Regions from separate parts of the Micromonospora sp. CMU55-4 genome, predicted to be linked through region 2. Evidence: riboswitches for the same ligand, from Rfam matches in the RefSeq annotation. Region 2 holds a riboswitch; each other region holds the start of a gene.
The links. A riboswitch is a leader RNA that binds a small molecule or an ion and turns the genes downstream of it on or off. The one in region 2 is predicted to bind cobalamin.
Positions count from the first base shown of each region.

Region 1: it holds a riboswitch for cobalamin, as region 2 does, so the genes downstream of both, HA073_RS07580 (acyl-CoA thioesterase) here and HA073_RS09155 (terpene cyclase/mutase family protein) in region 2, are expected to answer to the same signal.
Region 3: it holds a riboswitch for cobalamin, as region 2 does, so the genes downstream of both, HA073_RS07595 (ribonucleoside-diphosphate reductase subunit alpha) here and HA073_RS09155 (terpene cyclase/mutase family protein) in region 2, are expected to answer to the same signal.

Region 1 is NZ_JAAOLH010000003.1:301,804-309,705, forward strand. It holds gene HA073_RS07550 (carboxyl transferase domain-containing protein) at 1-2,976, shown strand, start outside; gene HA073_RS07555 (SCO5389 family protein) at 3,118-3,510, shown strand; gene HA073_RS07560 (Fur family transcriptional regulator) at 3,557-3,958, opposite strand; gene HA073_RS07565 (copper chaperone PCu(A)C) at 4,172-4,738, shown strand; gene HA073_RS07570 (Dyp-type peroxidase) at 4,735-5,958, shown strand; gene HA073_RS07575 (copper resistance CopC family protein) at 5,992-6,597, shown strand; cobalamin riboswitch at 6,793-6,994, shown strand; gene HA073_RS07580 (acyl-CoA thioesterase) at 7,125-7,637, shown strand; gene HA073_RS07585 (LysE family translocator) at 7,641-7,902, shown strand, end outside.
Region 2 is NZ_JAAOLH010000004.1:146,623-153,715, reverse strand. It holds gene HA073_RS09170 (ABC transporter ATP-binding protein) at 1-1,625, opposite strand, end outside; gene HA073_RS09165 (CbiQ family ECF transporter T component) at 1,622-2,866, opposite strand; gene HA073_RS09160 (hypothetical protein) at 2,859-3,761, opposite strand; gene HA073_RS09155 (terpene cyclase/mutase family protein) at 3,758-5,212, opposite strand; cobalamin riboswitch at 5,349-5,487, opposite strand; gene HA073_RS09150 (hypothetical protein) at 5,573-6,025, opposite strand; gene HA073_RS09145 (peptidase) at 6,094-7,093, opposite strand, start outside.
Region 3 is NZ_JAAOLH010000003.1:310,102-318,003, reverse strand. It holds gene HA073_RS07615 (glycosyltransferase) at 1-444, shown strand, start outside; gene HA073_RS07610 (condensation domain-containing protein) at 459-1,898, shown strand; gene HA073_RS07605 (MFS transporter) at 1,937-3,172, shown strand; gene HA073_RS07600 (ribonucleotide-diphosphate reductase subunit beta) at 3,194-4,222, opposite strand; gene HA073_RS07595 (ribonucleoside-diphosphate reductase subunit alpha) at 4,213-6,621, opposite strand; cobalamin riboswitch at 6,734-6,950, opposite strand; gene HA073_RS07590 (PrsW family glutamic-type intramembrane protease) at 7,071-7,898, shown strand.

The DNA.
Region 1 (7,902 bases), on a different contig from region 2:
ACGGTGATCGCCGCGCTGCTGCGCTCGTGGCTGCGCGAGCCGCCGCCGGACGAGGCGCTGCGCGAGCCCGCCGGCCTCACCCTGGAGCGTCTCGTCGCGGCCACCCAGGTCCGCTTCCCGGTCGTCGCCGACCTGGCGCGGGGCGTGGTGTTCGCCTGGTTCGCCCAGCCGCTGCTGCGCCGCAACCGGGCCCGGGTCTACGCGCGGGTCCGCGCGCACCTGCGGCACCTCGACACGCACCCGGACGCGCCGGACCGCGCCGACCGGGTCGCCGAGATGGTACGCAGCACCGAGCCGCTGGTCCGGCTGCTCGGCCAGCGCCTGGTCCGCGACGACCTGGACAACGCGACGATGCTGGAGGTGCTGACCCGCCGCTACTACGGCAACAAGGCGCTCACCGAGGTCACCACCCGGGCCACCGGTGGCTGCACGTTCGTGGTGGCCGGGCGGGACGGTTCGAGCGTCGTGTCGGCGGCGGTGCGGTTCGACGCGCTCGGCGACGCGCTGCGCGGACTGGCCGAGGTGGCCGGCGACCGCGACGCCGTCGACGCGGACGTCTACCTGTCCTGGGAGAACCAGCCCGAGGACTTCGACGCCACCGCCGCCGCGCTGCTCGACGTGCTGAACGCGCACCCGCTGCCGGCGGCGGTACGCCGGATCACCACCACCGTCGCCGGGCGCGGCGGCGCGGTGATGCACCACCACTTCACGTTCCGGCCCGGCGAAAACGGGATGGCCGAGGAGCGCCTGATCCGCGGCCTGCACCCGCACATCGCGCAGCGGATGCAGCTGGAGCGGCTGCGCGAGTTCGACCTGACCCGCCTGCCGTCGCTGGACGAGGAGGTCTACCTGTTCCAGGCGGTGGCCCGGCAGAACCCGTCCGACCAGCGGCTGGTCGCGTTCGCGCAGGTACGCGACCTGACCGGGCTGCGGGAGCAGGACGGCCGCCTGGTGTCGCTGCCCACCACCGAGGACACGGTGGCGGCCTGCATCGACTCGATTCGCCGGGCGCAGTCGCGGCGGCCGTCGAAGTCGCGGTTCCCGACCAACCGGATCGTCATCTACGTGTGGCCGCCCAGCGAGCTGACCCGCGAGGAGATGGAGCTGATCGCCGGCCGGGTACGCCCCACCACGGTGGGCGCGGAGCTGGAGGAGATCCTGTTCATCGCGCGCCAGCGCGACCGCCGTACCGGCGAGCTGACCAAGGTCGGCGTGCGGATCACCTTCGACGTCACCGGGCACGCCCGGCTCGACGTGGGTGAGCCGCCGAGCGAGCCGGTCGAGCCGCTGGACGAGTACCGGCTGAAGGTGCTGCGGGCGGCCAGCCGCAACACCGTCTACCCGTACGAGCTGACCGGGCTGCTGGGCGACTTCGTCGAGCACGACCTGGACGCGGACCACCAGCTGGTGCCGGTGGACCGGCCCAAGGGCCGCAACAGCGCGGCGATCGTGGCCGGCGTGGTCACCACGCCGACGCCCCGCCACCCGCAGGGCGTGACCCGGGTGGTGCTGCTCGGCGATCCGACCAAGTCGCTGGGCGCGCTGTCCGAGCCGGAGTGCCGGCGGGTGATCGCCGCGCTGGACCTGGCGCAGCGGATGGGCGTGCCGCTGGAGTGGTACGCGCTGAGCGCCGGCGCCCGGATCTCGATGACCTCCGGCACCGAGAACATGGACTGGGTGGCCGCGGCGCTGAAGCGGATCGTCGAGTTCACCCAGGACGGCGGCGAGATCAACATCGTGGTCGCGGGCATCAACGTCGGCGCCCAGCCGTACTGGAACGCCGAGGCGACGATGCTCATGCACACCAAGGGCGTGCTGGTCATGACGCCCGACTCGGCGATGGTGCTCACCGGCAAGCAGTCGCTGGACTTCTCCGGCGGCGTGTCCGCCGAGGACAACTTCGGCATCGGCGGCTACGACCGGGTGATGGGCCCGAACGGGCAGGCGCAGTACTGGGCGCCGGACCTGCCGGGCGCGCGGGACGTGCTGATGGCGCACTACGACCACACGTACGTCGTGCCGGGCGAGCACGCGCCGCGCCGGGCCGTCACCATGGACCCGGTGGACCGGGACATCTGCGGCTACCCGCACGCGGTGGCCGGCAGCGACTTCGCCACGGTGGGCGAGATCTTCTCCGCCACCGCGAACCCGGACCGCAAGAAGCCGTTCGACATCCGTACCGTCATGCGGGCCCTCGCCGACCAGGACCATCCGGTGCTGGAGCGGTGGGCGGGCATGGCCGACGCGGAGACCGCTGTGGTGCAGGACGTGCACCTGGGCGGCATCCCGGTGTGCCTGCTCGGCATCGAGTCGCGGTCGGTGCCCCGGCACGGCTTCCCGCCCACCGACGGCCCGGACACCTACACCGCGGGCACGCTGTTCCCGCGCTCCTCGAAGAAGGCCGCGCGGGCGATCAACGCGGCCAGCGGCAACCGGCCGCTGGTCGTGCTGGCGAACCTGTCCGGCTTCGACGGCTCACCCGAGTCGATGCGCAAGCTCCAGTTGGAGTACGGCGCGGAGATCGGCCGGGCGATCGTCAACTTCCGCGGCCCGATCGTGTTCTGCGTGATCTCGCGCTATCACGGCGGCGCGTTCGTGGTCTTCTCCAAGGCGCTCAACCCGGACATGACGGTGCTGGCGATCGAGGGGTCGTTCGCCTCGGTGCTCGGTGGCGCGCCGGCCGCCGCCGTGGTGTTCGCCGGTGAGGTCGCCGCCCGCACCGCGGCCGATTCCCGGGTACGCGAGCTGGAGGGCCGGGTGGCGTCCGCCACCGGTACCGAGCGGGCCACGCTCAGCGCGGAGCTGGACGAGCTGCGCGGGTCGGTGCGGGCGGAGAAGCTGGGCGAGGTGGCCGCCGAGTTCGACCGGGTGCACAGCATCCAGCGGGCGGTCGAGGTCGGCTCGGTCGACGCGGTGATCCGCGCCGCCGAGCTGCGGCCCCGGGTCATCGAGGCGATCGAGGCGCACCTGCGCTGACACGTTCCGCGACGTCACACGGCGGACGGGCCTTCGGGTCCGTCCGCCGTTTCGCGTGCGCCGGTCCTTGACGGTCGTCCGGCGACATGGTGTGCTCAGATGGTAATGGAAACCGTGTTCGTTAGAGCTGCCGGAGGACCCATGTCGCTCACCGTTCCGCCCGCCCTGCTGCACGCCGCCGAGACCGGTCCCGTCGACGAGGAGGCGTTCGTCGCCTGTGTCCGCGACTCCCTGCCGTACGCCTGGGAGACGGTCAGCCGGGTCGCCGCCGACCTCGCCGCGACCGACGCCGAGTTCGCCGACAACGTCGTGCCGCCGCCCGGCGACGCCGAGCGCGGGCAACTGCTGCGCGCGATGGCCAGCGACGCGATCCGCGCCGGGCTGGAGCGGCACTTCGGGATCACGCTGGCGTTCCAGAACTGCCACCGGGTGGCAGCCTTCCGCCCCGGCGCGGCCGGCTCCGAGGCGTACCGCCGGTTCACCTCCAGCCGCGGCCAGTTGCTGAACCAGTCACCGGCGCTGCGCAACTGCTGACCGGCGGCCCGGCGCGGGCGGGTCACCGCCCGCCCGCGGCGGTGGCTCAGGCGGCGCAGCGGTCGCAGGTGCCGAAGATCTCCAGGGTGTGCCCGACGTCGGTGAAACCGTGCTGCGCGGCGACCTGGTCGGCCCACCGCTCCACGGCCGGGCCGGCCACCTCCACCGCACGGCCGCAGCGGCGGCAGACCAGGTGGTGGTGATGGCGGCTCTGGCTGCACCGCCGGTAGAGGTGCTCGCCGCCGGGCAGCCGCGCCGAGTCGATCTCGCCGTTGTCGACGAGCAGCTGCAACGTCCGGTAGACGGTGGTCAGACCCACCTTCGCCTGCCGCTGCACGAGCATCTGGTGCAACTGCTGCGCGCTGTGGAAGCCGTCCAGCTCCCGCAGCAGCGCCAGCACCTCGGCGCGCTGCCGGGTGTTGCGGGTCGCCCCGGTCGTCGCCGTCACCGTCCGCCTCCCTCGTCCGGGCGCCCTCTCCGGCCACGGCCGCGCCCGGCGCGCCACGTGACACCCGGAACCATTATGCCTTCCGGGCGCTCCCCGGTCCCCGGTCGCGGTGAGCCCGGGTGCATGTGACGCGACCGACTCCCCGGGCCGGAACTATCCGCGGCGCCGCCCCGACCAACGGTACGAACACCGGATCTTCGAGGGGACGACCGCATGCCCAGCACCACCAGCCGACGCTTCCCACGCACGGCGGCCCTGATCGGCGCCGCCGTCCTGGCCGCGTCCGTCGCCGCCTGCGGCTCCGCCGACGCCACGCCCACAACCGCGCCGTCGGCGTCGGCGCCCGCCTCGCCCCCGGCGAGCGCGGCAGCGGGCGTGCTGACGATCCGCGACCCGTGGGTGAAGGCCGCCGACAAGGGCATGACCGCCGCGTTCGCCACGCTCGTCAACGACGGCGACGCCGACGTCACGATCACCGGGGTGACCACCGACGTGTCCCGGGCCGAGATCCACGAGATGGCCATGACCGACGGGAAGATGGCGATGCGGCAGAAGCAGGGCGGCGTCGTGGTCGCCGCCGGAGCCCAGGCCGCGCTGGAGCCCGGTGGCGACCATCTCATGCTGATGGACCTGACCCGCCCGGTGCGCCCCGGCGACCAGCTCGACGTCACGCTCACCTTCGCCGACGGGCGCACCCAGACGTTCACCGCGGTGGCCAAGCCGTTCACCGGCGCCCAGGAGACGTACGCGCCCGGACACGGCGCGAGCCCCGCGTCATGACCGGAACCGGCGCGCCCGCGCGCCGGGTCAGCCGGCGCGGCCTGCTCACCGGCGGCGCGGCGGCCGCCGGGGGCGCGCTGGCCGGCGCGGGTGCCCTCGCCGCCCTCCGTTCCCACGGGGTACGCCCCGACGACGCCGTCCCGGTGGCCCAGGTCGGCAGCGCTGTCGAGCCGTTCCACGGCGCGCGCCAGTCCGGTGTCACCACCGAGCCCCAGGCGCACGCCGCGTTCGTCGCGTACACGCTGCGCCCGGACACGGACCGGGCCGCGCTCGGGCGGATGCTGCGACTGCTCTCCGACGACGCCGCCCGGCTCACCCAGGGTCGCCCGGCGCTGGCCGACACCGAGCCGGAACTGGGCCTGCTGCCGGCCCGGCTGACAGTCACGTTCGGCTTCGGCCCCGGGCTCTACGCCGCCGGGCTCGACGACCGCCGCCCCACGTCGGTGGCCGACCTGCCGGCGTTCCGGATCGACCGGTTGCAGCCCCGCTGGTCCGGCGGCGACCTGCTGCTGCAGATCTGCGCCGACGACCCGCTCACCGTCGCGCACGCCCAACGGGTCCTGACCAAGGACAGCCGCCCGTTCGCCACCGTCCGCTGGGTGCAGCAGGGCTTCCGCCGGGCCGCCGGCGCCGAGCCCGGACGCACCCAGCGCAACCTGTTCGGCCAGCTCGACGGCACCGCCAACCCGAAGCCCGGCGTGTCGGCGGACACCGCCGTCTGGGTGACCGACGGGCCGGACTGGCTGCGCGACTCCACCACCCTGGTGGTGCGCCGGATCAGCATGAACCTGGAGACGTGGGACCTGCTCGGCCGCGCCGACCGGGAACTCGCGGTGGGCCGGCGCCTCGACACCGGCGCGCCGCTGACCGGCGAGGCGGAGCACGACGAGCCCGACTTCGCCGCGCTCGGACCGGACGGGCTCACCGTGATCCCGGACTTCTCGCACCTGACCCGGGCCCGCGTCACCGACGACCGGCAGAAGATCCTGCGCCGGCCCTACAACTACGACGGCGCGCCGACCGCCGAGGGACACGCGGACAGCGGGCTCGTCTTCGCCGCGTACCAGGCCGACATCGCCCGGCAGTTCCTGCCCATCCAGCGGCGGCTGGCCGAACGGGACCTGCTCAACGAGTGGACCACCCCGATCGGCTCCGCCGTGTTCGCCGTACCGCCCGGCTGCCCCGAGGGCGGCTGGATCGGCCAGCAACTGCTCGGCTGACCACGACGCTGACCACGACCAGGAAGGCGCGTCATGCGTACCCGTACCGTCTCCGCACTCCTCGCCGCGCTGTTCACCGCGGCGCTGCTGCTGGTCCCGGCCACGCCCGCGGCGGCGCACAACTCGCTGCAGGAGGCCACGCCGGCCCGCGACGCCCGGCTCACCACCGCGCCGACGCAGGTGACGCTGCGGTTCCTGCAACGGCTCAACCCGGCCTTCACCACCATCACGCTGCGCGACTCCACCGACCGTCAGGTGCCCGCGAGCGCGCCCGCCGTGGACGGCGCGACGGGCACGGTGACGATCGAGGAGCCGCTGGCCAACGGCACCTACACCGTCGCCTACCGCGTGGTCTCGCGCGACGGCCACCCGGTCCAGGGCTCGTACCGCTTCACCGTCGCCGACCCGGCCGCTCCCCCGGCGGCCGCCCCGTCACCGGCCACTCCCTCGCCGGCCGCCTCCGCGGACGTCTCGGCGGGCGCTGCGGCAGGCGCGGACGCGTCTCCGGCGAGTGCCGACGCCTCGACGGGCGCCGACGACGGCGGTCTGCCGGTGGGAATCCTGGTCGGCGGAGCGGTCGCCGCGGTGGCGGCAGCCGGCGTGACCGCGCTACTGCTTCGACGCCGCCGCGCCTCCTGACCCGTCGCCCGCTGACGCGGGTCCGCCCGGCTTCCTGATGAGCGGGAGAGACGTCCCGCCATGCGGACGGCGCATGCGGGGCGGCACCGGGTGTGCCGGAGCCTGCGCGCCTGTGGGACGGCCGGGGGCAGTGCGCCGAAGGGCGGAACGCGGGTCGCGGCGAGGGCGGGTCGGGGCTGGGTTAGGCTGCCGGGAGCGCTGGTTCACCCGGTCGGCGACGGCCGGGTGTCGTAAGAGGGAACCCGGTGGAAGTCCGGGACTGCCCCGCAGCGGTGAGTGGGAACGACAGCCGTCAACAGCACTGGGCCACCGGCCTGGGAAGCGACGGCCGGTAGGCGACCGGCGACCCCGGTCGGGCCCGCGAGTCCGAAGACCTGCCCGCGTCGCGCGTACCACCGGTGCGCGCTGCCGTCGACCTCGCGGGTGGGTCGGGCGGGTGACACGCCGGGCGGGAGCCGTCGGCGTGCCTCGACGTGCAACTCCCCCGTCCGGTCGGCGGTCCGCTTCTGCGAGGACGGAACCGCACCGTGACCGATGCCATCACCCTCACCGGCCGACCACCGTCGGCGTCGCACCTGACCCTGTCGCAGATCATGGACCAGCACCACACCAACCTGATGGGCACGGTGCACGGCGGCCGGATCCTCAACCTGATCGACTCGGTCGCCGGGGTGGTCGCCGCCCGCCACTCCGACGGACCGGCCGTCACCGCCGCCATCGACGAGACGGCCTTCCTGCGCGCTGTCCGCGTCGGTGACGTGGTGCACGTGGACGCCCGGATCACCTGGGCCGGCCGCAGCTCGATGGAGGTGGCCGTGAAGGTCAGCGCGGACCGCTGGGACCGCGCGGTGCCGCCGGTGGACGTGGCGACCGCGCACCTGGTGATGGTGGCCGTGGACGACGAGGGCCAGCCCCGGCCGGTGCCGCCGCTGCTGCCCGGCACCGACGGTGACCGGCGGCGCTACCGGGAGGCGCAGATCCGGCGCGAACACCGGCTGGCGCTGCGCCGGGCGCTGCTCGACGGCGCCGAGGAGGGCTGAGGCGTGCTCGGACTGTCGGCGGCCACGCTCGCGGGATACCTGGCCGCGATCGTGGTGCTCATGCTCACCTCCGGGCCGGACATGATGTTCGTGCTCGCCAACGCCACCCGGTACGGCGCGCGGGCCGGGGCGGTGGCGGCGCTCGGGGTCGCGGCCGGGGAGGCGGTGCACGTCGCCGCCGTGGTGGCCGGACTCGCCACCGTGATCGCCGCGTCCCCGGTGCTGTTCACCGCGATCCGGTGGGCCGGTGCGGCGTACCTGATCG
Region 2 (7,093 bases):
GGTGCCCTGGTCTCGTCGAGCGCGGCGGCGACCTGTTCCACTGTCAGCCAGGGGGCGGGGGCGAGGACCTTGGCCACCTGCGGCGCGAACGCCGGCGAGGCGAGCATGACCTCTGCGGTGGTGCCGTCGGAGACGATCTCCCCTTCGGCCATCACGATCACCCGGTCGGCGAGGGTGGCGACGAGTTCGACGTCGTGGGTGGCGACCACCACGGCTCGGCCGCTGCCGGCCAGCATCCGGGCGACGGCGGTGAACTGCCGCTTGGCATGGTAGTCCAGGCCGCGGGTCGGCTCGTCGAGCAGGACCACCGGCGGAGCGGCGGTGAGCTGCACGGCGAGTGCGAGGGCGAGCCGCTGTCCCTCGGACAGGTCCCGGGGGTGCCGGTCACCGGGCAGTCCGGGGACGAGCTGGTCCACCAGCGCCCGGCAGGTGCCGGCCGGCACGCCGGTCTCCCGGTCGGCCTGGGCGCACTCCGCGTCGACTGTCTCCAGGTAGAGCAGGTCACCGGAGTCCTGCGGGACGAGGCCGACGTGCCGGCGGGCCTGACCGGCCGGCAGGGCCTTCGGGTCGACGGTGCCCTTCGGCCCGGTCACGGCGACGGTGCCGCCGTGGCGTGGGCCGCTGCCCTGCACCGCCCAGAGCAGGCTGGACTTGCCGGATCCGTTGCGGCCCATCAACGCGACGACCCGGCCGGCGCGCAGATCAAGGTCGACGCCGGCCACCGCGACGGTGCCCGGATACCGTACGACGATCTTCCGCGCGGTCAGCGTGGGACCGGTGTCCGCGCCCGCCGGGACCGGCGGCGGCGCCACGCCGGCGAGCCGGTGCCGGAGGTCGGACGCCCGTCGGCGGGCGTCACGGACCGACAACGGCAGCGGTGTCCAGCCGGCGAGGCGACCCAGCTCGATCAGGGGTGGCGCGATGTCGATGTGGGCCAGCCCGGTCGCCGGCGTCCCGTCGTGGACATGGCCGTCGCCGGGCAGGTACAGCAGCCGGTCGGCGTACTGCAGGACGCGCTCCAGCCGGTGCTCGGCCAGCACCACTGTCACTCCGAGGTCGTGCACCAGCCGGTTGACGGTGGCGAGCACGTCCTCCGCGGCGGTGGGGTCCAGCGCGGAGGTGGGTTCGTCGAGCACCAGCACACGGGGGTGCGCCGTGAGCACCGCGCCGATGGCGACCCGCTGTTGCTGACCGCCGGACAGCGTCCGCAGGGGCCGGTCGCGCAGGTCGGCGATGCCGAGCAGGTCCAGCGTCTCCTCCACCCGCTTGCGCATCACCGCGGGTGGCAGGGCGAGCTGCTCCATCCCGTACGCCAGTTCCTCCTCGACGGTGTCGGTGACGAAGCCGGCCAACGGGTCCTGGCCGACCACGCCGACGACGTCGGCGAGATCGCGCGGCGGGTGCGTGCGGGTGTCCCTGCCGTCGACGGTGACGGCGCCGTGCAGGGTGCCGCCGGTGAAGTGTGGGACGAGACCGTTGATCGCCCGCAGCAGCGTCGACTTTCCGGCGCCGGTACGGCCCGCGACCAGGCAGAGTTCACCTTCCTCGACGCGAAACGTCACATCCCGCAACGGTGGCGGGCCGCCCTCGGCATAGTGGACGGTGACCCGGTCGAAAGTGATCATGGGCGGTCTCCCGGTGTCGATGCCCTCGCGGCGCGCACTCCGTCTGCCGGCACGTCCGTGACGGGGATGGGCCGGTCCACCGACGGCGGGCGTCCGGCACGTACCGTCGGCGGTGGTGGCGGCGCCAGCCAGGCGGGTGCCGCCGCGACGCCGACGGCGAGAAGCATCAGCGGGGTCAGCTGGGGCCAGGTGAGCGGGCTGACCGGCGGGTAGAGGAGTTCCGGGTCCACCGAGCCGGCGAGCATGGTCAGTGCCGCGGCGGCCACCCCGCAGCCGGCCACGAGCAGCTCGGCCGGGCGCCAGCGGTCCGGTCGGTACCGGCTGCGGCGGACCCGGCGACCGGCCAGCAGCATGCCGGTCACGGCGGCGGTCAGTCCGGCCAGGAGCATCGGCAGCCCCAGGTAGCCGGGTGCGGCGGTGTCGAGCAGCCCGTAGGTGCCGGCGCAGACGCCGACCAGCCCGCCGAGGACGAGCGCCCCGGTGACGGTTCGCTGCCCGGCGGGCACCGCCGCGGTGCGGCCGTAACCACGGGAGTCCATCGCGGCCGCGAGGGCCAGGGACCGGTCCAACGCGTCGGCCAGCACCGGCAGGGCGATCCCGCGCAGCGCCCTCATCCCGCGGGCGGACGCGCCGCGCAGCCGCCGGGCCCGGCGGACCCGTAGCACGCTCTCCACCAGCTGCGGGGCGACCGACAACGCGACCACGACGGCGGTGCCGATCGCGTACAGCGCTCCGGGTACGGCCTTGAGCAGCCGCTTCGGGTTGGCCAGGGCGTTCGCCGCACCGAGGCAGATCAGCATCGTCGCCAGCCGCAGCCCGTCGTAGAAGCCACCGAGGATCTGCTCGGCGGCGACCGGTCCGAACAGGCGGATGCCCGCCGCCCACGCGGGCAGCGGGATCTCCGGCAGCCGGACCAGGATGTGGTCGCCCTGGCCGCCGCCGAACACGATCCGGAACACCACCCGCATCGTGACGATCACCGCGCCGAGCCAGACGTACATGCGGAACGCCAACGCCCACGGCGCGTCGCCCCGGCGACGCACCACCACCAGACCGGCGACGGCGACGAGCAGGGCCAGCGGCAGCGGATTCGTGGTGTGGCTGGCCGCGGTGGCCAGGCCGAGCGCCCACAGCCACCATGCGCCCGGGTGCAGCCCCCGGGGCAGCCACCACACCGGCCACCGGCCCGGCAGACGACGGGCGTCGGCCGGCCGCGACCCGGTGACCGTGACGTCAGTCATCCGGGTCGGCGGCACGGCGTCGTCGGGCCGCGACCAGCGCGCCGGTGGCGAGCAGGGCGAGCAGAAGCACCCCGGCGATCGTGCCCAGTGGCAGGCCGTCGTCGTCACGGGACGCGGCGACATCCGTCACCACCGGCTCGTCGGAGGAGCCCTGCGGTGCCGTGCCGGTGGCGGCGCCCGGCGTCGCCGTCAGGGTCGGCGTACCGGCCGTCGGTGACGTGCCGGCGGAGGTCGGCGGGCCGACGGAGACCGGCGGGCCGGAGGTGCCGCCCGGCCGGGTGGGCTCGCCGGGCCGGCCACCGGCGACCGGCGGCGGTGCGACGGTTCCTCCTGCCGGTGGTGGCGCCGCCGGCTCACCGCCCGTGGGCGGCGGCGGTGGTGGCGGTGGCGGTGGAGGGGCGGGGCGTTTCGGCGCGACGCCGGGACGGGGCGCGTCGTCGGCGTTGCGGTTGAGGGAGAACGACCAGCCCTCGAAGCTGCCGGCCGCCGGCTTGCGGTTGAGCACGCCCTTGTCGCTGTACGTCCAGCTGCCGCCGTTCGGGGCGTGCCAGTACGACCAGTAGGCGCTCGCAGGCGGGGTGTCGACGCACTTCTCCGTCGCGGCCGACGGCTTGCCGTCGATCCGGCAGATGAACCCCTCGCCCCAGCGCAGGGTTCCGGTGATCGGGAAGCCCGCGTTCTTGAGCGCCGCGAGGCCGGTGGCCTGGGCGCCCGGCGCGCACCGCACCACCGTCCCGCCGCCGAGTTCGTTGAAGTCCACCACGACTGTGACCCCGGAGGCGTCCGGGCAGTAGCCGGCCGACCCGGCGGCCACCGCAGGACTGCCCGGTCCGATCGTGGTGCAGGCGGTGACCAGGGCGACGGCCAGCGCGCCACGGGCGGCGCGGAGGCTCATCCCGCCCGCCGTCGGCCGAGCACGAGCAGTGTCACTCCGCCACCGATCAGCAGCAGCGCGATCAGCAGGTAGCTACCGATCGCCACGCCGGTCGTCGGCAGCCCGCCCGGCCCGGACGCGGCCGGGGTCGTGATCGGCGGCGCGACGGTGGCCGGCGCCGCGGTCGTAGGCGCGGGTGTCGCCGCAGGGCTGGTCACGCTCGGCGTCGGGCCGGCGGTGCCGGTCGGTGGAGGCGACGTGGTGAGCGTGGGAGACGCGGAGGGCGTGGACGGCGCGGTGGGCGAGGCCGTGCCGGTCGGGGTGGGAGTCGACGTGGGCGGCGGGTCGAGGCCGATCCGGCCCAGCGGGACCTGGGCCAGCCCGAGCAGGGCCTGCGCGGTGGCCCGGCGCCACTGGTCCAGGTCGGTGTCGGTGATCCCGGCCGCCGCGGCAGCCGTGAATCCGTCGGTGTTGTAGGCGATCGCGCCGGCGTCGGCGGAGGCCGCGCCACCGTTGCCCGCGGTGAGCTGCAGCGCGGCCAGGGCCGTCGCCGCCCGGGCGGCCTCGTCGTCGCGGCCGGCGGCGGCGAGGGCCTGCCCGGCCAGGCCGGTACTGTTGGAGTTCGCGCCGGTGGTGGGTCCCGAGCCGCCGAAGGAACCGTCGGCGTGCTGCTGGGTGACCAGCCAGTCGGCGCCCTTGCGGGCGGCGTCGCCGGCGCCCGTGGCGCCGTCCTCGGCGGCGGCCAGCAACGCCTGCACGGCCATCGCGGTCGAGTCGACGTCGAGGGTGGCGCCGGGCTGGTCGTCGCAGGACGGCGACGGCCCGTCGGCGGCGTCCGGGTAGAGCCGGAAGCCGCCCGCCGCGCACTGCTGCCGGATCAGGAAGTCCACCGGATCCTGTGGCAGGTCGCCGCTGCGGGCCAGGCCGAGCACGGCGAAGGACTGGTCGAAGGTGTTGCTGGCGTCCGGGCCGCTGTCGGCGGTGGTACGGCTGGTGATCCGTCCCCGCTGGTGCCCGGCGTCGGCCGTGGCGATCAGCGACAGGGTTTCCGCCCGCAGGTCGTAGCCGCCGAAGTCGGTGGGGTCCGCGTCGGCGGCGGCTGCGGCGTAGAGCAGTTTGGCGGTGGCCCCGCCGTCGGTGAAGCCCTCGATGCCCCAGTCGTCGTAGCTGTTGTAGGACCGTACGTGTGTCGCGACCTGCGCGGTCGCCGCCTGCCGGGTCGGTGCGTCGACGCCGGTGGCGGACAGCGCGACCAGGCCGTCGATGGTCAGCCCCCAGTCCTCGGGGGCGAACGGGCCGGGCAGCGCCCCGTCGGTGAACTCGCCGGCCAGCCAGGACGCGGCGTCGCGGGCGGCGGTGACGTGGGCCGGGGCGGGTGCCGCGACAACGGCCGGCGGGGTGCCGGTGATCGCGGCGAGAGCCGTCACCGTGGCTGTACCGAGACCGGTGGTGAGACGCCGGGACAGGGGCATCAGGGGTGCCTTTCGCAGAGCGGTCGGTGAAACCTCCGGAAAGCACCCCGAGAGACGGACACCCCGCTCCGCGTGCTGCGGTGGGCGGGGTGGTCGGACCTCGGCGGCCCGGACTTCACCCTGTAGACCTCGACAGTGGAAGCCGCTCGTCCCGGGCGGGGCATTCCGGCTCGCGAAAAGGGACTCTCGCTCACGGTTGCGGGTCAGCGCCGGCTTCGAACCGGCTTCCCCCCACACGGGACGTATGCAGTTGTGCCCGGCGCACCGGGTGCCGACACCGTACCGCCCGGGCGCGCGACGACGCCAGAGCAGCTGCCGGTACCCGGTGCGCCGCTGGTCACACCGTTCGCAGCCGGCGGGTCAGGGAGCGGCGATGCTCGGCGGGGCGCCGGCGCCGAAGGACCAGCCCTCGACGCTGCCCGGCGCGGGGTTGTAGCCGGTCGCCCCCGACGTGCTGTAGGACCAGGAGCCGCCGCTGGACGCGTGCCAGTACGACCAGTACGCGGTGGCCGGCGGGGTATTGACGCACGGCTCGGTCGCGGCGGTGGGCTTGCCGTTGATCCGGCAGACGAAGGCCAGGCCCCAGCGGGCGGTGCCGGTGACGGTGAAGCCGGCGGCCTGAAGCGCGGCCAGGCCGGTGGCCGGATCGCCCGGCGCACAGGCGACCTGGACGCCGCCGCCGAGCGCGGCGAAGTCGACGACCACAGTGACTCCCGAGGTGCCGGCGCAGGCGGCGGCGTGCGCCGACCGGGGCGCGGGTTCGACTGCGGTCAGCGCGACGCCGGCCACGACGGCGGCCAGCAGGCCGGCCATCCAGGTGCGGGCGGTGGGACGGTGACGGAACACGGGTCCTCCTGTGATCGGGTGAGCGGCGAGGCGGTTCACGGGCAGGCGAGCACCGGTGCGCCGAGGTCGGCGCCGGCGGCGGACAGACGGGCGTACCCGATCCCGGTGAGACCGAGGACGGCCTGGGCGGTGGCCCGGGGCGCGGTGGCCGGGTCGAAGCCGCCACCGTCGAAGTCGACGGCGCCCCGGTCGGCGGGCGCCCCGGCGCAGCCGACCTGGAGTCCGGCGAGGAACGCCCGGGACCGCGCCCAGGCCGGTAGCCGGTGACCGTCGCGCAGGGCCTGCGCGGCGAGGCCGGTGCTGTTGGCGTTCGGTGTGCCGGCCGCGTTGGCGAAGCCGCCGTCGGCACGCTGAACGGACACCAGCCAGCGCAGCCCGGCGGCGGCGTCGGCCGGACGGTCCGCGGCGCGCAGCGCCTGCGTCACGAGCGCGGTGGCGTCCACGTCGGACGTGCAGACCGGTTGGGCGGGCAGCAGCGGGTAGCCGCCGTCCGGGCATCGGATGCCGGCCAGCCAGGCGGCCGCCGCCGGAGGCGCCCCGGCCGCCGTACGGTCCAGCGCCAGCAGCGCGAAGGACTGGCTGAACGCGTTGCTGTAGTCGCCGTACGCGGACCGGTCGCTGAACCGGCCGGCCGGCGTCTGCAGCGAACGCAGCCGGGCGATCAGGTCCACCCCGCCGACGTCGGCCGGGTCGCCGCCGCGCACCTGCACGGCGAGGGCGAGCTTGGCGGTCGCGCCCGCGTACGCCTCGGAGACGCCGTCGCCGAGGTAGCCGTCGCGGATGTCCGGCCGGGTGACCCAGGCCAGCGCGCCGGCGCCGTGGTCGTCGGCGACGCCGCCGGCGGCGAAGGCGAACACGGCGTCGAGGGTCAGCCCCTGGTCGGGGTAGGCGACACCGTCGAAGACCGCCTCGAAGCGTTCGCCGTCGACGAGTTGCCGGGCGAGCCAGCCGGCGGCGGCCTCCGGGCGGGTGAGGGCGGCGCGATCGGGGGCGGCGACGGCCGGTGTGGTGAGGGTGAGGGCGGCGAGTACGCCG
Region 3 (7,902 bases), on a different contig from region 2:
GACACCTTCCGCGCGGTCGCCTACCGGTTCACCACGTACGGGCGCTCCGAGCAGTGGCTCTGCCTGGCCCACCCGCACCGGCGCCGGTTCGTGCTCAACACCGCCAGCACGCTCGCCGTGACCGCGCTGGCCGGGCTGCTGACCGCCCGGCGCAGCGGGGGACGCAGCCTGCTCGCGGTGCCGGCCGTCGCGGCCGCCGTGATCGCCGCGAAGACGCCCGGCCGGCTCGGCGGCGACCGGGGACCGCGTGCGGTGGCCGAGTCGGCGGCCTGCGCGGCGATCGAGACGCTCTTCGACGGGGCCGCGTTCGTCACCTCGCTGCGGCTCGGCCGTCCCGACCTGCTCTTCACCGGCTTCCGCGCGCCGGACGAGGCGGACTACCAGCCGGACGAGACGGACCACCGGCCGGTCGCGCCGGTGGCCACGCCGCCGGTGGCGGCCTGACGGGGGGAGTGGCAGTGCCGACGACGTACCCGCTGGCCCCCGGCCAGCAGATGATGTGGGAGTTCATGACCGCGCTCGACCCGGCCCGTCCCGGCGCCTCACGGCTCGTGGTGGTGGAGTTCCGCCGGTTGCGCGGCACGCTGCGGGTCGACGTGCTGCGGCAGGCGATGCAGGACGTGGTGGACCGGCACGACGCGCTGCGGATGCGGTTCGACCGCATCGGCGTGCAGCCCGAGGTGCGGATCCTGCCGCACGTGGAGTCGCCGCTGGAGTACGTCGACCTGTCCGGACTGCCGCCGGCCGAGCAGCAGGCCCGCGTCGAGCAGATCGCGTACGCGCACCGCAACGACGCGTTCGACCCCGGCCGGGCGCCGCTGTGGCGGGCCGCGCTGGTCCGGCTCTCCGCGACCGAGCACGTGCTCGCGCTCTGCTTCTTCCACATGGTCTCCGACGGCTGGTCGTGCCGCGTCGTGGTGGAGGACCTGTGCCACGCGTACGCGGCCCGGCTCGGCGCGGCCGACCCGCAGCCGCCGCTGGGCGTGGACCCGGCCGCGCTCGCCGCGCTCCAGGAGGCGGAGCAGTCCGGCAACGGCGTCGACGCCGCCGCCCGGGCCGCGTACTGGCGGGACCGGCTGCGGCCGGTGGAGCCGTACCAGCTCTTCCCGGCGTCGCCGCCGGCGCCGGACGTCGCGCTCAGCGCCGAGGTGGCCACCCGCTTCGCGTTCCCGCCCGAGATCACCGCGCGGCTGCGCCCGGCCGCACGGCGGGCCCGCACCAGCCCGTACGTGCTGCTGCTCGCCGCGTACCTGGTGCTGCTGTCGCGGCGGGCCGGCCGGTCCCGGGTGGTGCTGGGCACCACCACGCTGGGCCGGGAGAGCCCGCTGTCCCGGCAGCTCGTCGGGCAGTTCACCAACAACGTCTACCTGCCGGTCGACGTTGCGCCGGACGCGCCGATGAGCGCTGTGGTCGGCGCCGCGCACGCCTCGCTGGCCGGGGCCGTCGCGCACGCCACCGCGTACCACCGGCTGGCCCGGGCGGTCCGTCCCGGCTTCGCGGCGATCCGCCCCTGGCCGGACAACCACCTGTTCGACGCCTGGTTCCAGTCCGCCGCGTCGGCGTCGCCGGTGCTGCACTGCCCGGATCTGCGGGTGGAGCCGGTCGACATCACCGCCCGGGCCGCGCCCGGCACCCCGCCGCCGGTGGTCGCCGCCGACGTGCCGCCCGAATGTCTGCCCGTCTGGGTCAAGCGGGGTTCACCGATCGTCGTGGTGGACGACGACCGGGCCGGCGGCGTGGTGATCCGCAACCGGGGTGTCTTCGGCGACGACCTGGTACGCGGGCTGATCGACGACTACGTCGCGGTGGTCTCGGCGCTCGTCACCGACCCCGGCACCACACCGGAACGGGTACGCCTTCCTGACGGTGCGTGCTTCCTCGACCACGCGATCGGGTAGGAGTTCCGACGGACCGATCCCAGAGAGGTACGACGACCATGACGGACACCTCGACGAACCAGCACACGACGGAGCAGCCCGCGCCGCCGGTGCCCCGCTCGGCCGTACGGGCCCGCTGGTCGGTGGCGCTGCTCTTCGTCATCATGGGCCTGGCCATCGGCGGGTGGTCGGCCCGCGTGCCGGAGGTGCGGGACGCGGTAGGGGTCGGCAACACCGGCTGGGGCCTGGCGAACATCGCCACGAACGCGGGGGAGCTGGTCTCCCTGGTCGTGGTGGCGGTGCTGATCAGCCGCATCAACACCCGCCGGCTGGCGCTGGCCGGGGCCGCGCTGATCCTGCTCAACGCGCCGCTGCTGGCCGCGTCCACCACTGTGGTGGCGCTGGTCGGCGGGCTCGCGGTCTGGGGCTTCGCGGCGAACCTGCTGGCCACGCCGATGAACGCCCAGTCGGTCGAGGTGCAGAAGCGGTACGGGCGGCCCATCCTGTCCACGTTCCACGCGGGCTTCAGCATCGGCATGCTGGTCGGCGGCCTCTGCGGCACCGGGGCCGCGGCGATCGGGATGTCGCCGTCGGTGCAGATGGCCGTCACCAGTGTCCTGCTGGGCGCGCTGCTGATCGGCACGCACCGCTGGCTGCCCGACACGCCCCGCCAGGAGACCAAGGACGGCGAGGCGCGGCGCCGGCTGCGTGACCGGTTCACCCCGCAACTGCTGCTGCTCGCGGTGATCGCCTTCCTCGCCTCGTTCATCGAGATGGCCGGCGCCCAGTGGAGCGCGCTGTACGCGACCGAGGTGGCCGGCGCCACGGCGGTGCTCGCCGCGGCCACGTACACCTGTCTCTCGCTGGCCGCGACCGTCGCCCGGCTGTTCGGCGACCGGCTGGCCGGCCGGGTCGGGCGGATCCGCTTCGTCCGGCTGTCCGCGCTGGTCGCGACAGCCGGCGTGGCGCTGCCGGTGGCGTACCCCCATCCGGCGGCGGTGATGGCCGGGTTCGGACTGCTCGGGTTCGGCCTGGCGTGCGTGACCCCGACGGTGCTCGGCTTCGCCGGTGAGCAGCCGGGCCTCACGTCCGGCGAGGGCGTCTCCGTGGTGGCGATGGGCCAGTGGCCGGGCGCGCTGCTCGCGGCGCCGGTGATCGGCCTGCTCGCCGGCGCGCTGGACCTGCGTACCGCGTTCGTGGTGGTGGCCGTGCTGGCGCTCGCCGTGGTGGCGTTGATCGGGCGGGTGCGGGCGGCGGCGCTGCCCGGCGAGAGCCCGGCCCCGCCCCGGCCGTGACGGCCGGGGCGGGGGCGGCGGTCAGAAGTCGTCGTCGAACGTGACGCTGCCGGTCACGCCGACCTGGTACGCCGACACCCGCCGCTCGAAGAAGTTGGACAGCTCCTGCACGTCCTGCAACTCCATGAACGCGAACGGGTTGGCGCTGCCGTACATCGGGGCGATGCCGAGCACCGCCAGGCGCCGGTCGGCCACGTGCTGGAGGTACTCGCGCATGTCGGCCAGCGACATCCCCGGCACGCCCTGGCCCAGCAGGTCCGCGGCGAAGCTCACCTCGCACTCCACCGCCTCGGCCAGCATCTCCTTCACCTGCTTCTCCATCTCGGCGTCGAACAGGTCCGGTTCCTCGGCGCGTACGGTCTCCACCACGTCGAACGCGAACGCCATGTGCATCGACTCGTCCCGGAACACCCAGTTGGTGCCGGAGGCCAGCCCGTTGAGCAGGCCCCGGGACCGCAGGAAGTAGACGTAGGCGAACGCGCCGTAGAAGAACAGGCCCTCGATGCACGCGGCGAAGCAGATCAGGTTGAGCAGGAACGCCCGCCGGTCGTCGCGGGTCCGCAGCTCCCGCAGCTCGAAGATCGAGTCGATCCACCGGAAGCAGAACTCGGCCTTGCGGGCGATCGACGGGATGTTCTCCACCGCGGCGAACGCGGCGAACCGTTCCTTCTCGTCCGGCACGTACGTGTCGAGCAGGTTCAGGTAGAACTGGACGTGCACCGCCTCCTCGAACAGCTGCCGGGACAGGTAGAGCCGGCCCTCGGGCGAGTTGACGTGCTGGTAGAGGTTGAGCACCAGGTTGTTGGCGACGATCGTGTCGCCGGTGGCGAAGAACGCCACCAGCCGCGACACCAGGTGCCGTTCGGCGGGGGACAGCTTCGCCAGGTCGGCGAGGTCCGAGTGCAGGTCCACCTCCTCGACCGTCCAGGTGTTCCTGATCGCGTCCTTGAACCGGTCGAAGAAGCGCGGGTAGCGCATCGGCCGCAGGGTCAGGTCCATGCCGGGGTCGAGCAGCATGTGCCGGGTCGGTGCGGTGGTGGTCACTGGCATGCCTCGCAGCTCTCGGGGTTCTCCAGGGAACAGGCCAGCGCCTCGTCGTCGCTCACGGCGGAGACCACGCCGGGCACCGGGGCGGGCACCGGGGCGGGCACCGGGGCGACGGTGGCCTGCTGGATGCGGGTGGCGGGACGGGAACGCAGGTAGTAGGTGGTCTTCAGCCCGGCCTTCCAGGCGTACAGGTACATCGAGGACAGCTTGCCGATGGTCGGCGCGCTCAGGAACAGGTTGAGCGACTGGGACTGGTCGACGAACGGCGCCCGCGCGGCGGCCAGGTCGATCAGCGCCCGCTGCGGCAGCTCCCAGGCGGTGCGGAACAGCTCCCGCACCGGCGCGGGCAGCTCGGTGATGTCCTGCACCGAGCCCTCGGCCCGCTTGATCCGGTCGCGGACCTGCGGCGTCCACAGTCCGCGGGCCTTCAGCTCCCGCACCAGGTACGTGTTGACCTGGAGGAACTCCCCGGACATCGTCTCGCGCTTGAACAGGTTGGACACCTGCGGTTCGACGCACTCGTAGCAGCCGGCGATGGAGGCGATGGTGGCGGTCGGTGCGATCGCCACCAGCAGCGAGTTGCGCAGCCCGCCTGCGGCGATCCGCTCACGCAGCGCCGCCCACCGTCCGGCCTGCGCCGGCTCCGCGCCCCACAGGTCCGGGTGCAGGTCACCCTTCGCGGCCCGGGTCTGCGGGTACGCCGGATGCGGCCCGAACCGCTCGGCCAGCCCGGCGGAGGTCTCCAGCGCGGTCAGCAGGATCTCCTCCTGCACGCGGGTGGACAGCTCCTTCGCCTCGGGGGAGTCGAACGGCAGGCGCAGCGTGAAGAACGCGTCCTGCAACCCCATCAGGCCGAGCCCGACCGGCCGCCAGCGCGGGTTCGACGCCGCCGCCTGCTCGGCCGGGTAGTAGTTGATGTCGATCACCCGGTCGAGGAACACCACAGCGGTGCGGACCGTGGCGCGCAGCCGCTCCCAGTCCACCCCGTCGGCGGTGACGTGGGCGCCGAGGTTCACCGAGCCGAGGTTGCACACCGCCGTCTCGGCGTCGTCGTTCACCTCCAGGATCTCGGTGCACAGGTTGGACAGGTGGATCACGTTGCCCGGCTCACCGGTCTGGTTGGACAGCCGGTTCGCGGCGTCCTTGAACGTCATCCAGCCGTTGCCGGTCTGCGCGAGCGTGCGCATCATCCGCCCGTACAGGTCCCGGGCCCGTACCGTGCGGACCGCGTTCTTCTCCGCCGCCCGGTACGCGGCGTCGAACGCCTCCCCGTACAGGTCGGGCAGCTCCGGGGCGTCCGACGGATCGACGAGCGACCACTCGCCGTCGGCCTCGACCCGGCGCATGAACTCGTCCGGGATCCAGTTGGCCAGGTTGAGGTTGTGCGTACGCCGGGACTCCTCGCCGGTGTTGTCCCGCAGCTCCAGGAACTCCTCCACGTCCGGGTGCCACGGCTCCAGGTAGACGCAGGCCGCGCCCTTGCGCCGGCCACCCTGGTTGACCGCGGCCACCCCGGCGTCGAGCGTCTTGAGGAACGGCACGATGCCGTTGGACCGGCCGTTCGTGCCCCGGATCAGCGCGCCCCGGCCGCGCACCCGCGACCAGGCGATGCCGATGCCGCCGGAGAACTTCGACAGCTTCGCCACCTGGTGGTAGCGCTCGTAGATCGAGTCCAGCTCGTCGCGCGGCGAGTCGACCAGGAAGCACGACGACATCTGGGTGTGCCGGGTGCCGGAGTTGAACAGCGTGGGGGAGCTGGGCAGATAGGCCAGGCTGGACATCAGCCGGTAGAAGCCGACCGCCTCGCCCGGGGTGCGGGACAGCCCGCAGGCCACCCGTAGCAGCCAGTACTGCGGCGTCTCCACCACCAGCCGCGACTGCGGGTGCCGCAGCAGGTAGCGGTCGGCCACGGTACGCAGTCCGAAGTACTCGAACCGCCTGTCGCCGTCCGGGTCCACGGCGTCGTCGAGCTTGCGGGCGTGCCGGGCGACGAATGCGGCCGTCTCGTCGCCGATCAGCCCCAGCCCGTGCGCGTACGCGATCGACTGGCTGAAGCTCGCCACGCCCTGACCGCGGACCTCCTTGTCCACGTACGCGGCCAGCAGCCTTGCCGCCAGCTTCGAGTACTGCGGCTCCTCGCCGATCAGCTCCGCCGCGGTCTGGATCGACAGCCGGTCCAGCTCGGCGGTGGTCGCCCCGTCGTAGAGCCCGCTGATCGTCTTGGTGGCCACCCGCAGCGGGTCCACCTCGTCCAGGTCGGCGACCCAGCGTTCGACCGCCCGGACGATCTTGCCGACGTCCACCGGCTCGGTGTCGCCGTCCCGTTTGCGTACCCGCATCGCCGGCCGGCGGGCCTCGGACCCGCCGCCGGTGGCCGGCGGGCTTTCCTGCACGACAGTCATGACCTCTCCTCGCTGTCACCGTCTGGAGACGGCGGGAGACGCCAACGGGCACGGCGCGGCCGGCCCGGCTGCTGGCGTCGGTCGTCCCGCGCGACCTCCGGCCGCCGTACGCGGAGGCGCACGGCGCGCTGGCAGGTCTTCGGACTCGCGGGCCCGACCGGGGTCGCCGGTCGCCTACCGGCCGTCGCTTCCCAGGCCGGTGGCCCAGTGCTGTTGACGGCTGTCGTTCCCACTCACCGCTGCGGGGCAGTCCCGGATTTCCACCGGGTTCCCTCTTGCCTCGGCCCCGCCCCGGAGGGCTCGGCCGAACCAGCTGCGGCACCACCATATATGGCGGTGGGGGCGGTTGGGCAACACCAGATGTCGTGTCGGGCGTGTCGCATGGATCTCACTGTCCACAGTGCCTACCCCCGATGCCGGCGCTCGCCGCCGGGCGCGATACTCGGCGTATGGGGAATACCGGACGCCGCTGGGCGTGGGTGGCGGTCCTGCTCGTCGGCGTCGGGCTTCACCTGCTGGTGCTGGAGACACTGTCCGGCACCGGCACCGTCACGTTCGTACCGGCGCTGATCGTGCTCGGCGCGTGCGTCGCGCCCGCCACGTTCCTGGCCTTCGCCCAGGGGCGGCCGGCCCGCCGCCCGGTCCCCGGCTCCGTCGTCGGCGTCGCCGCGCTTCTCGGCGGCGTGGTCGGCGTGGTCGCCGCCGGCTGGCTGGAGTACGGCACGCTGCACCGCCTCGGCGTCCTGCCGATGGCGCTCGTCGGCCTGGCCGAGGAGACCGCGAAGCTGATCGTGCCGGCCGGCATCCTGCTGCTGTGGCGGCGGCACCGGTCACCGGCGCAGGGCCTGGTGATCGGCGTGGCCTCCGGCGCCGGGTTCGCCGCGCTGGAGACCATGGGGTACGCGTTCGCCGCGTTCGTCGGGTCGGAGGGCAACCTCGGCGCCGTCGAGCGGACGCTGCTGGTTCGCGGTCTCACCGCGCCCGCCGCGCACCTGGCCTGGACCGGGCTGACCGCCGCCGCGTTGTTCACGTTCGCCGCCGCGCCCGGCGGCCGGAGACTGGCGGCGTTCCTGCTCACCTTCGCCGCCGCCGTCACGCTGCACACCTGCTGGGACACGTTCGGCACGCAGCCCGCGTACGTGTTCATCGGCGGTGTGTCGCTGGGCTGGGTGCTGCTGCGCCTGCACCTGGACCGCGAGCGGCCCGCCGCCCCGCCCCGGGCGCCGGAGCGTGATCCTCACCAGCTCGCCGAGGTGGCGGGGTCGGAGCCCTCCTGATGCC